4 regions of the Clostridium carnis genome follow, and region 4 is predicted to be linked to each of the others. Evidence: riboswitches for the same ligand, from Rfam matches in the RefSeq annotation. Region 4 holds a riboswitch; each other region holds the start of a gene.
What was found. Region 4 has a riboswitch for S-adenosylmethionine ahead of metF (methylenetetrahydrofolate reductase [NAD(P)H]). Riboswitches for the same ligand answer to the same signal wherever they lie in the genome.

Region 1 (4,214 bases), 440 kb from region 4:
TTTCCAGATACTGATGAAAAATATAAAGGAATTTCTAGTATAGAGCTTTTAAAGGAAGTTGGAAAATTATTAGAAGCTAATGGGTATTTAATAAATAATATTGACTCAACAATTATTGCACAAAAACCTAAAATGTCTCCTTATATACAAAATATGAGAGAAAATATCTCAAGTGCATTAAATATTAATATAAATCAAATAAATGTAAAAGCAACTACTGAAGAAGGTCTTGGCTTTACAGGAGCAGGCGAAGGAATTTCCTCTCAAAGCATTTGTTTATTAATATCAAAATAACTCCTATACTCTTTTATACTAGTTATTTAACTTTATCTTAACTAAAATAATAAAGTGGTTATGTCTTTAATTAATTTATATACATAACCACTTTATTTTAATATTGCTATATTACTATTTTCTTTTTCTCCAGTGCCAATTTATCGCTATTATTGCACAAATCCCCATTAAGTAAGGATAAAACAAATACTTCATTATTGCAAAAGGCGAAATTGCAGCTAACCCTGCTGCAGAAATTAATTGAGCTCCATATGGAATTATACCTTGAAATACACAAGAAAACATGTCCATAATACCTGCTACTCTTTTAGGCTCAAGTTCAAACTCATTTGATATATCTTTTGCAATTGGTCCAACCGTTACTATAGCTACAGTATTATTTGCTGTACATACATCTACTAAGCTTACTAACGTTGCAATTCCAAATTCTGCTCCCTTTTTACTTTTAAATTTCTTTAATCCCTTATTTAATATAAATTCAATTCCACCATTAAACTTTATTAATTCTATTGTACCTGCAATTAATAAGGATATTATTATAAGTTCACTCATTCCTGCTATACCATTTGATATTGATGAAAATAATCCTATTATATCAAAACTCCCATAAGCTATACCTATAATACTTGATATAAATATTCCACCTAGTAAAACTAGTATAACATTAACTCCTGCTAAAGCTGATGCTATAACGGCTATATATGGTATTATTTTTACTATACTAAATTCCATAACCTCTATAGTTGTTACACTTGAATCTTTAGTTAAAAAGAACAATAAAGTCGCAGTAATAATAGCTGCTGGTAAAACAATTATAAAATTCATTTTAAATTTATCTTTCATTTCACAACCTTGGGTTCTAGTTGCTGCAATTGTAGTATCAGATATTATTGATAGATTATCCCCGAACATAGCACCACTTACAACTGCTCCAACTGCTAAAGGTATAACTATTCCTGTTCTATCTGCAATCCCAACAGCAATTGGTACTAATGCAACTATAGTTCCCATAGATGTTCCTACTGATAATGCTATAAAGCAAGCTATAATAAATATCCCAGGTATTAATAAGCTACTAGGTAATAATGTTAATCCTAAATTTACTGTTGATTCAACAGCTCCCATATCTTTTGCTACCTGTGCAAAGGCTCCTGCTAAAATAAATATAAGTATCATTAATAAAATATTAGAATTTCCAGCCCCTTTACAAAATATTTCTATTTTTTCTTCAAACTTTACTTTAGTATTCATAATTAGTGCTGTTAAAGTAGCTGCTAGAAATGGTACAACAACAGAAACTGCATAAAAATCTTTTGCTATTACCGACACACCTAAATATACTATTATAAATACGCCTAAAGGTAACAATGCTAAAGCACTTCCCTTATTTTTCATAATTCTATCCTCCTAATTTTTAAAGTAAAAAAAGCTTCTGATAAAATCAGAAGCTATTAATTACAAGTTTAAAAAAGTATATAATACGCCTCTTATCTATCAGGATAAACCTGCAGGATTTAGCACCATAAAAACTAATGATTGTTTTTGGTTGCTGGGTTTCAACGGGCCAGTCCCTCCACCACTCTTGATAAGATATCATTTTTTTAATTTTACATTATTATATTATCAACATACTATTATTATGTCAACGCCTAAATTATTCCTCTTACAAAAGACTCTTTTTATCTTTTTTATAATTTACTACTCTAGAAAAATAAATCTTAAATTTTAATTTTTATTTATGTATAAAAATTAAAAATATAGCCAATAATTTAATATAGGATTCCCCAAGTCCCAATCCCAAACTCCTTATGTTTTAAAAAGTACCATATGGTACTTTTTCTTTTTTATTTAATTAATATTTATCTATAAAAAAAGAGATTAACTTAAGTTAATCTCTTTTTGGTGCGTCATCAGGGATTCGAACCCGGGACACCCTGATTAAGAGTCAGGTGCTCTACCAACTGAGCTAATAACGCATAAATGGAGCGGGTGATGAGAATCGAACTCACGTAACTTGCTTGGAAGGCAAGGGCTCTACCATTGAGCTACACCCGCAAATCTTATTTACAGTAATTATTATACTTACTATTTTAATTACTGTCAATAAGATTTTTAAAAATTATATTATTTCTGTTAAAGATTTTAGCAAAATATCTCTAAATTGCTCGCCTTTTCTTCTATTTTTAACTGAATCTCTACATATGTCTTTCCATAATGCTATGCTCGTTCCTGTTTTTTCAGAAAATTCACTTTCTGAAGTAGTCATATAACTAGAATTTATAACAAACTCTCCAAGTTCTTCCGCTGTACTAAATATTTTTAAATATAAAAATTCTCTATTATCTCCATACCAAGTTCTATTGAAATCTCTAGAAAATTTATTTAATTGTCTTATAAGCTTCTCTCTTGGTAATCCCCAACACGCTCTAAGCATTTGTAAATGCTTTCTCATATTTTCAGATTCTTCTTTTGTAATTTTTCCATTGGCTTCGCCATCTTCTATTATTTTTTCAACTGGTACATTTGGTATTTTAACAACCATTCTTTCTTTTCCATATATCCATTTGTAAAAAGCTTCTTGTAAAAATGAATATTGAATATATCCTAAAAGTGTATTTTCATCTGGGAAATAACTCCAAATATTGTTAATACCATTATTTTTGCAAAAAACTAGGGTGTGAATATAAAGGCTTTTTTCAGTAGGTAGTTTTTCCATAAACATATGCCCTCTTATAGTTTTGTTTTCATTAATTAAGCTTTCCCAATAGTTGAAAGAATCATAATTATGTCTCACCTTTATCACCTTTCTTTCTATAAAATACTATAATATAATATATCCCTTATACAATATATTATAAGGTATGTATTACTATGTTTCAAGCGTTTTTTCGGATTATAAAGAGGTAATTCCAAACACTTTATAGTTTTAATATTCTGAAAAAACTATACTAGTCATTAGTTTGAGTTTTAATTATTTTTACCTTATAATTATATATAAGGATATTATAAAGGAGGCATTAATTTGTACCACTGTGAAATTTGCGGGGCAACAGCAGATATTCATCATATAGTTCACAAACACGAAGGTGGCTACGATATAGAACTAAACTATAAATATCTTTGTAATTACCACCATAGAGGAAAGACTGGTCCACATCACTGTATAGAAACTGATTTAAAATATAAGCTTGAACTTCAAGACAAGCTTTTTAATTTACTACCAAAGGATTACTATACTGCGAAGGAACTTTTAAAACTTCTAAATATTTCTAACTCGTCTTTAAAAAGATTAATTAAAAAACTTAAGCTTTTTAAAGAAGGTTACTCTAAAGAACAAATTATAAAAACACTTATGGGTGGTAAACTTTATTCTTATACTATGCTTGAAGAGCTTGAACTTGAACGACTTTTTCATAGTATTAATATTAGCTAAATTTTAACTTTATATTTAAAAGGGCTATTATATGATAGCCTTTTTTCTATATATATATTCATATTTAAAATAAAAAAATAACACAGTACTTTACTGTGTTATTTTTTGGAGCGAAAGACGGGACTCGAACCCGCAACATTCACCTTGGCAAGGTGACGCTCTACCATTGAGCCACTTCCGCAAATATGGTGCAGATGAAGGGAGTCGAACCCCCACGCCAATGGCGCTAGATCCTAAGTCTAGTGCGTCTGCCAATTCCGCCACATCTGCTTACTCTTTATATTATAAATAGTTATTATATAAAAATCAATATATTTATAAAAATTCTCAATGTTATGTAATATAATATTTCTTTTATTTTGAATATTTAATTCAACTTTTATTGACATTAATATTTTATATTATTATAATTAATAACAAATAATGAAAACACGTTGAAGAGAAGAGTAAACTAAAACTTCATTTTCAGAGAGAGATTACATTTGGT
Region 2 (4,214 bases), 450 kb from region 4:
CATGGTTGCAGATTATTTAATTACTAGTACAAATGCAGTTACTGAAGCTGGAGAACTTGTTAATATGGATTGTTCAGGTAACAGGGCAGCGGGAATGATATTTGGACCCAAAAAGGTTATTGTAGTTGTAGGTGCAAATAAAATGGTTAAAGATATGGATGAAGCTTTAGATAGAATAAAAAGAGTAGCAATAATGAATGCTAAAAGAATAAATCATAAGACACCGTGTGCAGAAAGTGGAGTATGTGAGGATTGCTTTGTAAAGGGAAGAGTTTGTAATTATTTATCAGTAGTAAATAATGGCGCAAAATTTCCAGGTAGATTTACAGTAATTGTAGTTGGAGATGAAGTTGGATATTAAAAAATAGTATATAATAAACTTATAGAAATTGGGGAGGAGTTATTATGGATGTAGCTATAATAGGCTTTGGTGGTGTAGGGCAAGCTTTTATAAGTTTATTATGTAAAAAACGAGATTATTTAAAAAATAAAAATATTGAATTAAATATTAAATATATAATTCATAAAAGTGGTGGGCTTTACAACAAATATGGCATAGATATAGAGGATTTAGAAAAATTTTTAAAAGAAGGAAATTTGTTAAGTGAGTACTGTGGATATATAAAAAAAGATATCAACATAAATAATATAATAAAAAATAAAGATGTGGATATTTTAATAGAAGTAACAACTACTAATATAAAGGATGGAGAACCAGGGCTAACACATATAAAATTAGCACTTGAAAACTCTATAAATGTAGTAACAGGTAATAAAGGGCCAATTATATTAAAATATAATGAGTTAAAGGAAATTGCCTTAAAAAATAATGTTCATTTAGGAATAGGATGTACTACGGGAGGAGCTTTACCATCTATTAATGGTGGGATTTTTGATATTGCAGGAAGTGAGCTAATTTCTATAGAAGGAATATTAAATGGAACTAGCAATTATATACTTACACAAATGTATAAAAATAATATAAGTTATAAAAAAGCTTTAGAAGATGCTCAAAAATTAGGTATTGCAGAATTAGATTCTAGCTTAGATATAAGTGGATTTGATACAGCATGTAAAATAATAATATTAGGAAATATTTTAATGGGGGCATCATTAAACCTTAATAATATAGATATACAAGGAATTGAAAATATAACTATTGATGATGTAATAAGAGAAAAATCAAATAAGAGAAAAATAAAATTAATAGGAAAAGTATATAGTGAAAACAATATTATTAAAGGATACGTAAAGCCTGTTATAATAGATAGTAAACATCCATTATATTTTGTAGATGATAAAAATAAAGGTGTATTTTATTCTACAGATACATTAGGTGACATATCTATAATAGGTGGAGCTTCGGGAACTATTAATGCGGCAGCAGCAATATTTAGAGATATTATAAATATAATTAATGGGATATCGTATTAATATAAATTAGGATATTTAAGAATATAGTTTGTGGAGGTAAAATATATGGTTGCTAATAATAAAGTTAAAATAAGAAAAGAAGTATTAAAAGTAAGAGCTTTAATGAAAAAAGAAGAGAAAAAAATTAAAGATGAAATTATTTTTAATAAACTAATAGAAAGTAAAATATATATAAATAGCAAAAATATATTTACGTATATTAGTACAGAAGATGAAATAGACACAAAAAGATTCATAGAGTATGCACTTAAAGATAATAAGAAAATTTTTGTTCCTAAAATAATAAGGGAAACAAGAGATATGAAGGCTATAGAAATAAAGAGTTTAAATGAATTGGAAAAAGGTGTTATGGGGATTTTAGAACCAATAACATTTGAAGGTGAGATAAAAAAGGAAGGTATAGATATAATAATAGTTCCTGGAGCTGTATTTGATAAAGAGGGAAATAGAATAGGATATGGTGGGGGATATTATGATAAATTTCTTCTTAGTATATCTGAGAAGAAAAATAAAATTGCAGTTGCATATAGCTTTCAAGTATTAGATAAAATAAAAAATGAACCACACGATATTAAAGTAGATTATATTATATCTGAAAAATAAATAAAAATTCTAAGAAAAGTGTTGCATAAATATAGAAAAAATGTATAATAATTATATAATTAAATAAAACTAACTTTTATTAAGAATGGTGGAGGGACTGGCCCTATGAAGCCTAGCAACCTATTAGGAGATTGATTAAAGTATCAATTATATTTATGTGGTGCTAAATCCTGCAAGTGAAAGCTTGAAAGATAAAATGTTTAAAGTAATAAAACTATTGCTTAGAATTAGGTTTCTTAAGTTGCTTCTTATATAATAAGAGGCAACTTTTTTATTCTTTAAGAAATTATATTTACAGACTAATTGTGGATAAGTATAACATGTTAAGAAATATAAGTGATTTGATTTAAAGAATAAAAATAAATTAAGTTAACTTAACAGAAAGTAAAAATAAAAGGGGGCAATTAAAATGACAAAACAATGGGGCAAGGATACAATATGTATTCAAGGTGGATATTCTCCAAAGGAAGGAGAACCAAGGGTTTTACCAATATTTCAGACAACTACCTATAAGTATGAAGATCCAGATCACTTAAAAGATTTATTTAATTTAGAAGCAGTGGGGCATTTATATAGCAGAATATCAAATCCAACTGTATGTGCTTTAGAAGATAAATTTGCACAAATACAGGGGGGGATTGGAGCAGTAGCAACTGCATCAGGTCAGGCAGCCATATTATATTCAATATTAAATATTTGTAAGGTTGGGGATCATATTATATCTACATCAACTTTATATGGGGGAACTGTTAATTTATTTACTGTTAATTTAAAAAGAATGGGTATAGATGTAACTTTTGTTGATCCAGAAGCTGATGTAGAGGAAATATTATCAAAAGCAAATAAAAACACTAAATTAATCTATGGAGAAACAATAGGAAATCCAGGACTTAATATATTAGATTTTGATAAGTTTGCAAAAATAGCATCTAAATTAAAGATTCCATTTATAGTAGATAATACTTTAGGAACTCCTTATCTTTGTAATCCCTTTGAGCATGGGGTAAATATAATTGTACATTCTACAACAAAGTATTCAGATGGACACGCTCAAACTATTGGTGGAATTGTTGTAGATGGTGGAAATTTTAATTGGAGTAATGGAAAATTTCAAGATTTTGTAGAGCCAGATCCAAGTTATCATGGAATATGCTATGTAGAGACTTTTAAAGAGGGAGCATATATAAATAAATTAAGAGTAACCTTAGGTAGAGATTTAGGTGCATGTCAAAGTCCATTTAATGCTTATTTAACTAATTTAGGTTTAGAAACATTACATTTAAGGATGGAAAGACATTCTCAAAATGCTTTAAAGCTTGCTAAATGGTTACAAGATAATCCGAAGGTAAGTTGGGTTAACTATCCTTATCTTGAGAATAGCAAAGAGTATGAAAAGGCAAAAAAATACCTTAAGGGTGGCGCAAGTGGAATTTTAACTTTCGGAATAAAAGGGGATATAGAAGATGCTACAAAGTTTACTAAAGCTTTAAATTTAGTATCATTAGTAGTTACGTTAGGTGATGCTAGAAGTAGTATTTTACATCCAGCAACAACAACACATAGCCAACTATCAGAAGAAGAACAAAAAGCAAGTGGTGTAACAGCAGATATGTTAAGAGTTTCAGTTGGAATAGAAGGAATAGATGATATAATAGAAGATTTTGAAAATGCATTTAAGGTAATATAGAATTAACTATAAGAGGGGGATATTATGACTAAAATAGCTGTTATGGGGTATGGAGTTGTAGGGACAGGGTTAGTTGAGATAATTGATAAGAATAGAGAAAGTAATAATAAAGATATAATAATAACAAGTATATTAGTTAAGAATATAGAAAAGCATAAAGATAAAAAACATAATAATATTTTAACTGTAGATATAGAAGAGCTATTTTCTAAGGAAAGTGATATAGTCATTGAAGTTATTGGAGGGCTACATCCAGCTTATGAGTATGTAAAAAGAGCGTTGAATTATAAAAAACATGTTATTACAGCAAATAAGGATTTAATAGCAGAATATGGAGAGGAGCTTTTTAAAGTAGCAGAAGAAAGTGAAGTTACAATAAAGTTTGAAGCTGCTGTAGGTGGAGGAATACCTATAATAAAACCCTTAACCGAATCACTTTCAGGAAATAATATAATGTCTATTAAAGCAATATTAAATGGAACTACAAATT
Region 3 (4,214 bases), 250 kb from region 4:
AATTATGATGCTATGGTTGGAGAAGCAAATGATGCTGTAGTTTCTATCACAATAGCTCCTGAAGTCCCTGGCGCAAAGGAATTAATTAAATATTTATCAGCTAAAGGAATAGTTTGTTCAATGGGCCATACAAAAGCTACTTATGCAGAAGCTATGGAAGGAATTAAATGTGGATGTTGTCACTCAACACACCTTTTTAACGCTATGACTCCATTTGCTCATAGAGAACCAGGAGTTGTTGGTGCAATATTTGATAGTGAAATAACTACAGAAACTATTTCAGATGGAATTCATATATCATACCCATCATTAAGAATAGCTTATAATCAAAAGACTACTGATAAGGTTCTTCTTGTAACTGATGCTATGATGGCATGTAGTATGCCAGATGGTATGTATTCTTTAGGAGGTCAAGATGTTGTTGTATCTGATGGTGCAGCAAGATTAACTACTGGTAGCTTAGCCGGATCTGTTCTTACTTTAGATAAAGCAATTAGAAATGTCTATAAAAATGTTGGATATCCTTTATACGAAGTAGTTAAAATGGCTACATTTAATGGAGCAAGACACTGTAAGGTTGAAACTAAAAAAGGCCTTATTAAAGAAGGTTTTGATGCTGACTTAGTATTATTTGATGAAAACATAAATGTTAAGAAAGTAATAGTTTCCGGGAAGGTAGTTCATTCAGAAAAATAATATAAAATTACTAAACATTTTATTATTCTGAATTTTAATAATTTATAAGTCATTAAAATAAGCCACTTGTAAATAAATTTTTATTACAAGTGGCTTATTCTTATTATTTATAATTAAATAAATTTATTATATTACTTTAATAATATCTTATTTAATTAAAGATGTTTCTTTATTTCTTCAACTTTATTTAATTGTTCCCATGGAAGGTTTAAATCATTTCTTCCAAAATGTCCATAAGCTGCTGTTTGTTTGTATATAGGTCTTCTTAATTCTAAATCTCTTATAATAGCACCTGGTCTTAAGTCAAAAGTCTTTTCTACTATAGAAACTATTTCCTCTTCTGTCTTTTTACCAGTTCCAAATGTTTCTACTTCTATTGATACAGGCTTAGCAACTCCAATTGCATATGCTAATTGAATTTCTAATTTATCAGCAACTCCAGCTGCTACTAAATTCTTAGCAACCCATCTAGCTGCATAAGCTGCTGATCTATCAACCTTAGTTGGATCTTTACCTGAAAAAGCACCACCACCGTGTCTTCCATATCCACCATAAGTATCAACTATTATTTTTCTTCCTGTTAAACCTGAATCCCCTTGTGGGCCACCAACTACAAATCTTCCTGTTGGGTTAATATAATACTTAGTATTATCATCTAATAATTCAGCTGGAACTACTGCTTTTATAACATGTTCCATTAAATCTTTTCTTATTTGCTCTTGTGTAACTTCTTCTCCATGTTGAGTTGATATTACAATAGCATCAATTCTTATTACCTTATTATCATCATATTCAACTGTAACTTGAGTCTTTCCATCTGGTCTTAAATATGATAAAGTTCCATTCTTTCTAACTTCTGATAATCTTCTTGATAATCTATGAGCCATAGCTATTGGTAATGGCATAAATTCTTCAGTTTCATTAGTAGCAAAGCCAAACATCATACCTTGATCTCCAGCCCCTACTGCTTCAACATTATCTTTATTTCCTTCTCTTGATTCTAATGCTTCATCAACACCCATAGCAATATCTCTTGATTGTTCATCTATTGAAGTTAATACTGAACATGTATCACAATCGAAACCAAATTTAGCTCTATCATAGCCAATTCCCTTAATTGTTTCTCTAACAACTTTTGGAATATCTATGTAACAATTAGTTGAGATTTCTCCCATAACTAATACCATTCCAGTTGTAACTGCTGTTTCACAAGCTACTCTAGCGCTTGGATCTTTTTCTAGTATACTATCTAGTACTGCATCTGAAATTTGATCGCAAATTTTATCTGGATGTCCTTCTGTAACTGATTCTGATGTAAAAAGTCTTCTCATTTTAACATTCTCCTTTCAATTTATTTGATATTAATCCTATATTAAAAATTTATAAAAGTATATTCTATATAGATAATAAAAAAAGCCTCTTCGATAAGAAGAGACTATACTAAGTCATACTCTTTCTTATCTTGCAAAATTACATTTTGCTGGAATTGGCACCTTTGTGATAATCACAGGTTGCCGGGTTTCATAGGGCCCTTTTCCCTCCGCCTCTCTGGATAAGAACTAATATCAAATTTTCATGATTTAGATTATAACAACTTTTATAATATTGGTCAACTATATTTTATAAAATTATTAGCTTTTATTTAATAGAAATGTATGGTTTAAAGTATTATAAATAAAAATCCACCAGCTTAGCTGGTGGTATTTCCTAAGCCCTATAAGGGCCTCTTACCTGCATTGCGCCTTAAGGCGCTTAAATTGGTTCGCCAGCCGCATACTATGTTACTTGCTACCCTTAAAAGGGTCCATATATTCTTTCATACTTATTTGATCTGAAATCATATCTTCTTTTTCTTGATTTCTTATATATTCTTCAATTGCCTTTCTATTTCTTCCTACTGTATCCACATAAAATCCACGACACCAAAAATGTCTATTTCCATACTTATACTTCAAGTTTGCAAATCTTTCAAAAATCATAAGACTACTTTTTCCTTTTAAAAATCCTACAAAGCCTGATACACTCATCTTTGGTGGTATCTCAACCAACATATGTATATGATCAACGCATACATGCGCCTCGATTATAGTTACACCTTTCCACTCACATAACTGTCTTAATATTTTACCTATTTCTTTTTTCTTTTCTCCATATAGCTCTTTCCTCCTATACTTAGGCGCGAATACTATATGATATTTACAATTCCATTTTGTATGTGATAAACTATTACTATCCATTACGGATGCCTCCTTTGGTTATTAAATTTGGCTGTCGAACCTAGTTTAATTATACCAAAGGAGGTTTTTATTTCCTACTGACCGCTAAAGCTTTTCGGAACTCACCTGCATAGCAGGTGGTTTTCATTAAACAAAAATAAAAAGCAAGAAATATTTCTTGCTTTTGTGGTGGGGGAGGACGGATTCGAACCATCGAAACGAAACGTAACAGATTTACAGTCTGCCCCCTTTGGCCACTCGGGAACTCCCCCATTCTTGGAGCTGGCAATAGGAATCGAACCTACAACCTGCTGATTACAAGTCAGCTGCTCTACCGTTGAGCCATGCCAGCATATTATTCTTTTGTTAATTATTTAAGTGGTGGGCACAACAGGGATCGAACCTGTGACCCTCTGCTTGTAAGGCAGATGCTCTCCCAGCTGAGCTATGCGCCCTTAAATATAAAATGGTGGGGGAGGACGGATTCGAACCATCGAAACGAAACGTAACAGATTTACAGTCTGCCCCCTTTGGCCACTCGGGAACTCCCCCATTTTATGGAGCTGGCAATAGGAATCGAACCTACAACCTGCTGATTACAAGTCAGCTGCTCTACCGTTGAGCCATGCCAGCATATTATTAAAAAGTTAAATAATGGTGGGGGAGGACGGATTCGAACCATCGAAACGAAACGTAACAGATTTACAGTCTGCCCCCTTTGGCCACTCGGGAACTCTCCCATTTTTAACTTTTCATTAGTTTTCTTTGCCAATCAACTATATCTGTCTGACTGACAATGATTAGTATATATTCAAAGCATATTAATTTCAAGTTGCTTTTTATACCTTTACATAAGTTTATTCTTGTTATACTTTATTTTTCTTTTGTTTTCTTCGTTTTAATGCTACCAATTGAATTTTATCATATTTCTATATCTATTTCTTTAAACTTTAGATATTTACTAAGTATCTCTTTAAATTCTTCATAATCATTGCTAGACATCCTTTTCTTAAGCAATAACATTCCTTCTTTTATAGCATTCTTATTTTCTCCATTTTTAAATAAATCATTAACTTTTATTATATCAACAGCTGATAGTTTATTAAGTAAATTATTTATTTTTATACGCTCTTCTTTTGTTATTTCTCTTGTTATCTCTTCGAAGTTTATTTTAAATTTATCAACTTCATTTAATACCTGAACAATCTCTTCTTTTGAATTTTCTATAATACCTTTAGATTCATTTATAACTGCTATTGAATTCTTATTTTTTTCATTAACTTCTTTTATTATTTCTATTTT
Region 4 (4,214 bases):
AAAGAATTCCCAATATATCCTAGATTAATAATACAATTGCTTGCAGCTTTTTTAGTATTTAAAGCAGGAATAGTATTTAGAGGATTTACAAATCCATTTACTGGGGTATATATAAATTTAAATGCTTGGTTACAATTTTTATTAACAATAACATGGATATTTGGAGTTACTACAGTTATGAACTGGTCAGATGGAATGGATGGATTGGCTGGTGGATTATCCTTTATATCAGCAATAACGTTTGCAGGTGCAGCCATTATACTTGATCAAACTGAATCAGTTATAATGTCATTAATAGTAGCCGGAGTTACCATAGGTTTTTTAATGTATAATAAATATCCAGCTAAAATATTTATGGGAGATTCAGGTGCAAACTTTTTAGGGTTTATATTAAGCATAATTGCTTTAGATGGAGCATTTAAGCAAGCTACGATTATGAGTTTATTTATTCCAATACTTGCTTTAGCTGTACCTATTTTTGATAATATATTTGTAATTATTAAGAGGTTTTCAGAAGGAAAACCTGTATATCAAGCAGATAGAAGTCAAATACATTATAGATTAGAAGCAAAAGGTTTTAGTCCAAAGCAAGTTGTAACATATATAAATATACTTAGCATAGCATTTAGTGCAGTTTCAATAGTATTATTATTAATTAAGAAGTAAAGACCAAGTAGAAAAATTTCTACTTGGTCTTTATTTTATATAATATACGGAATTGACTAAATAAAAAATAAATGGTAAAATTTATAAAATTAGTTTGGGGGCGATATAAATGTATAAAGGTAATTTAGTTAAATTAAGAGCTTATAAAGAAGAAGATATTGATAGAGCAACAGAATTTATAAATGATGAAGAAACAAAAAAGTTATTAGTTATTGATACACCATTCCCAATTACTAAGTGGAAAGAATCAGAATGGATAAAAAGCAGAGATGCAAGTAGCGACTTAACATATGATTTTGCAATTGAAGATTTAGAAACAGGGAAGTATATTGGTGGATGTAGTATAAACAATACAAATATAAAAAATAGAAATTGTACAATAGGAATTATGATTGGAGATAAAGCATATTGGGGAAAAGGATATGGTACAGATGCTTTAAAGGTTTTAATTAAGTTTATATTTGAAGAAGTAAATATGGAAAAAATAAAACTTAATGTATTTAGTTTTAATAAAAGAGCTATTGCTTGTTATAAAAAAATAGGTTTTATAGAAGAAGGAATATTAAAAAAAGAAATTTATAGAAATGGAAAATATCACGATGAAATTGTAATGGCATTATTTAAAGAAAACTTTAAATGGTAAAAGTTAACTAAAGAGTGTTTACAAAATTATCATAATAACATATAATTATAAAAAAAGAATATTTCTTATCAAGAGTGGTGGAGGGACTGGCCCTGTGAAACCCAGCAACCGAGAATTAAAAGTAATTATATAATTGATTTACTTAAATATTAGTTCGGTGCTAAATCCTGCAACTTTTTAAGTTGAAAGATAAGGTTAATTTTATAGGCGATGTTTAAGTACCTAAAGGTTATCCTTTTGGTACTTTTTTTATTTTTAAAGGGGGCTATTATAGTGAATATTAATGAATTATTTAAAAAAAAGGAATTAGTTTTTTCATTTGAGGTTTTTCCACCTAAATCAACCTCGAAAATTGAGGTTATTTATGATACATTAGAAGAGTTAAAAGATTTAAAACCAGATTTTATTAGTGTAACTTATGGAGCCGGTGGAAGTTTATCTCAAAATAGGACTTGTGAACTTTCATCTTTAATTAAAAATAAATATGGAATTGAATCTTTAGCACATTTAACTTGTATTAGTTCTAGTAAAATAGAAATAGATTATTTACTTGGGGAATTAAAAAAGGAAGGTATAGAAAATATTCTTGCATTAAGAGGAGATATACCTATTTCAAATGAGATAAAAAGTGATTTTAGATTTGCAAGTGATCTTATAGGTCATATAAAAGACTTTGGTGGATTTAATATAGTTGGAGCATGTTATCCAGAGGGACATATAGAATGTAGAGATTTAAATAAGGATATATTAAATTTAAAATTAAAAGAAGAAGCTGGAGCAAGCCATTTTATATCTCAGTTGTTTTTTGATAATAATTATTTTTATGATTTTTTAGAACTAAAAGAAAAAAATAACATAAAAGCTAAAATACAGGCTGGGATTATGCCTGTAATTAATACAAAGCAAATAGAAAGAATAGTATCCTTGTGTGGGGCAAAAATTCCAAATAAATTTATGAAGATAATGAGTAAGTATGAGCATAATAGCGAAGCGTTAAGAGATGCTGGCATTGCTTATGCAGTAGAGCAAATGGTAGATTTAATTTCTTCAGGTGTAGATGGAATACATTTATATACAATGAACAATCCATACGTTGCAAGAAGAATAACAAAGAGTATATCTACTATAGTAAAATCAATAAATGAAGAAAAGCTAATAGTCTAGGAGGAAAAGATATGGAAAAGGTTGAAAGTTTTGAATTAGATCATAGAATAGTTAAGGCTCCATATATAAGAAAGTGCTGTGTTTTAACTGGTGAAAAAGGCGATACTGTATGTAAATTTGATGTTAGATTTTTACAACCAAATAAGGAAGCATTTGGGACAGCTGGAATGCATGGCCTTGAACATTTATTAGCACATGAGCTTAGAAATAATATAGATGGAATAATAGACTTATCACCTATGGGATGTAGAACAGGTTTCTATTTAAGTATGTGGGGAGATAAGACAGCTGCAGAAGTGAAATTTGCTTTAGAAAATGCATTAAAAGCTGTATTAAAGGCTAGTGAAATACCAGCAGCTAATGAAATACAATGTGGAAACTATAAAGATTTATCATTATTTGGAGCAAAAGAATATGCAAAAGAAGTTTTAGAAAAAGGATTTTCATTAAATATATATGGTGATAAATAGAAATATTATTTAGTGGATAAAATAAAGCTAAAATACACATACTATTTTTGAAAAGTGAAATAGGAGGTGTTTATTATGGCTAAGAATACAAGTATAAAATGCACAATAAATAACTGTAAGCATCATGATTGTTCAGAAAATTATTGTACATTACAAGTAATTCAAGTAGGAACACATGAACAAAATCCTACAATGATAGAATGTACAGATTGTACTTCATTTGTATTAAAGTAAAAAATAAGGCTATTAGTTTTAATTTAACTAATAGCCTTATTTTTATTTATAAAAGTAATACTACTTAAATAAATATTTTAAATTTAAAAATATTTATAGAATTTTTTATTAATATAAGAATATTTGTAAATTTTAATAATATAAATTTATGAAGTAAAGTTTATATTTTAAAATAAGTAAATAATTTTAAAGATTAGATTTTTAAATAATATACGACGGTTAAAAAGTTCAGAATATTCAATATATAAAGGGGTGGAGAAGTGGAAAATAAATGTGAGAAGTTTAAGGAGTTAGAAGAGTTTATTAAAAATCAAAAGTATGAAGAGAGTGCCTTAATAGCTATTTTACATCATGCACAAGGTCTATATGGGTATTTAGGAAGAGAAGTTCAAGAGTTTATTGCAGATAAACTTAATATTCCAGTATCAAAGGTATATGGAGTTATAAAATTTTACTCTTATTTCACAACAAAACCAAAAGGAAAATATGTAATTAGTGTATGTACAGGAACAGCGTGCTTTGTTAAAGGAGCAGGAGATATATTAGATGAATTTAAGAAAACTCTAAAGATAAAGGAAGGAGAAACAACAGAAGATGGATTATTTACTTTAGATACATTAAGATGTGTTGGTTCTTGTGCAATAGCTCCAGTTGTATTAGTAAATGAAAAATCATATGGATATTTCACAAGAGAACAAGTAGGAAAGCTTTTAAAAGAGTATAAGGAGTAACTATTGAATATGGAACGTATTGTAGATTTTGAGAGTTTATTAAAAATAAAAGATAAGTGTAGTAAAACTATAGAAATAAGAAAAAATGCAGATAAGTTTATAAATACCAAAAATGTAGAAAGACATATATTAGTATGTGGAGGACCAGGATGTAAAGCTTCTAAAAGTGATTTAATATTTAAAGCTTTTAATGATGAAATAAATAGTAATAAGTTGCAAGATAAAATAAAAGTTATAATGACTGGGTGCTTTGGCTTTTGTGCTCAAGGACCAGTAATAGAAATATTACCTGATAAAGTATTTTAT

Region 1: linked by a shared signal. The riboswitch ahead of ACYQ1T_RS07945 (Na+/H+ antiporter NhaC family protein) and the one ahead of metF (methylenetetrahydrofolate reductase [NAD(P)H]) in region 4 are both predicted to bind S-adenosylmethionine.
Region 2: linked by a shared signal. The riboswitch ahead of ACYQ1T_RS07900 (O-acetylhomoserine aminocarboxypropyltransferase/cysteine synthase family protein) and the one ahead of metF (methylenetetrahydrofolate reductase [NAD(P)H]) in region 4 are both predicted to bind S-adenosylmethionine.
Region 3: linked by a shared signal. The riboswitch ahead of metK (methionine adenosyltransferase) and the one ahead of metF (methylenetetrahydrofolate reductase [NAD(P)H]) in region 4 are both predicted to bind S-adenosylmethionine.

The regions. Positions count from the first base shown of each region.
Region 1 covers NZ_BAAHYS010000001.1:1,658,870-1,663,083, reverse strand. Annotated here, with positions in the region: gene ispF (2-C-methyl-D-erythritol 2,4-cyclodiphosphate synthase) at 1-294, shown strand, start outside; gene ACYQ1T_RS07945 (Na+/H+ antiporter NhaC family protein) at 409-1,689, opposite strand; SAM riboswitch class I at 1,779-1,886, opposite strand; tRNA gene ACYQ1T_RS07940 (tRNA-Lys) at 2,195-2,270, opposite strand; tRNA gene ACYQ1T_RS07935 (tRNA-Gly) at 2,276-2,349, opposite strand; gene ACYQ1T_RS07930 (hypothetical protein) at 2,414-3,088, opposite strand; gene ACYQ1T_RS07925 (HNH endonuclease signature motif containing protein) at 3,317-3,727, shown strand; tRNA gene ACYQ1T_RS07920 (tRNA-Gly) at 3,834-3,908, opposite strand; tRNA gene ACYQ1T_RS07915 (tRNA-Leu) at 3,914-3,997, opposite strand; T-box leader at 4,153-4,214, shown strand, end outside.
Region 2 covers NZ_BAAHYS010000001.1:1,651,635-1,655,848, forward strand. Annotated here, with positions in the region: gene ACYQ1T_RS07885 (lactate utilization protein) at 1-361, shown strand, start outside; gene ACYQ1T_RS07890 (homoserine dehydrogenase) at 406-1,434, shown strand; gene ACYQ1T_RS07895 (5-formyltetrahydrofolate cyclo-ligase) at 1,480-2,037, shown strand; SAM riboswitch class I at 2,111-2,235, shown strand; gene ACYQ1T_RS07900 (O-acetylhomoserine aminocarboxypropyltransferase/cysteine synthase family protein) at 2,447-3,724, shown strand; gene ACYQ1T_RS07905 (homoserine dehydrogenase) at 3,749-4,214, shown strand, end outside.
Region 3 covers NZ_BAAHYS010000001.1:1,850,279-1,854,492, reverse strand. Annotated here, with positions in the region: gene nagA (N-acetylglucosamine-6-phosphate deacetylase) at 1-696, shown strand, start outside; gene metK (methionine adenosyltransferase) at 852-2,027, opposite strand; SAM riboswitch class I at 2,151-2,255, opposite strand; gene tnpA (IS200/IS605 family transposase) at 2,478-2,933, opposite strand; tRNA gene ACYQ1T_RS08920 (tRNA-Tyr) at 3,100-3,184, opposite strand; tRNA gene ACYQ1T_RS08915 (tRNA-Thr) at 3,190-3,264, opposite strand; tRNA gene ACYQ1T_RS08910 (tRNA-Val) at 3,292-3,367, opposite strand; tRNA gene ACYQ1T_RS08905 (tRNA-Tyr) at 3,380-3,464, opposite strand; tRNA gene ACYQ1T_RS08900 (tRNA-Thr) at 3,471-3,545, opposite strand; tRNA gene ACYQ1T_RS08895 (tRNA-Tyr) at 3,568-3,652, opposite strand; gene ACYQ1T_RS08890 (hypothetical protein) at 3,834-4,214, opposite strand, start outside.
Region 4 covers NZ_BAAHYS010000001.1:2,099,335-2,103,548, forward strand. Annotated here, with positions in the region: gene ACYQ1T_RS10085 (MraY family glycosyltransferase) at 1-666, shown strand, start outside; gene ACYQ1T_RS10090 (GNAT family N-acetyltransferase) at 776-1,309, shown strand; SAM riboswitch class I at 1,372-1,505, shown strand; gene metF (methylenetetrahydrofolate reductase [NAD(P)H]) at 1,583-2,473, shown strand; gene ACYQ1T_RS10100 (S-ribosylhomocysteine lyase) at 2,485-2,943, shown strand; gene ACYQ1T_RS10105 (DUF1540 domain-containing protein) at 3,019-3,177, shown strand; gene ACYQ1T_RS10110 (NADH-quinone oxidoreductase subunit NuoE family protein) at 3,438-3,908, shown strand; gene ACYQ1T_RS10115 (NADH-ubiquinone oxidoreductase-F iron-sulfur binding region domain-containing protein) at 3,918-4,214, shown strand, end outside.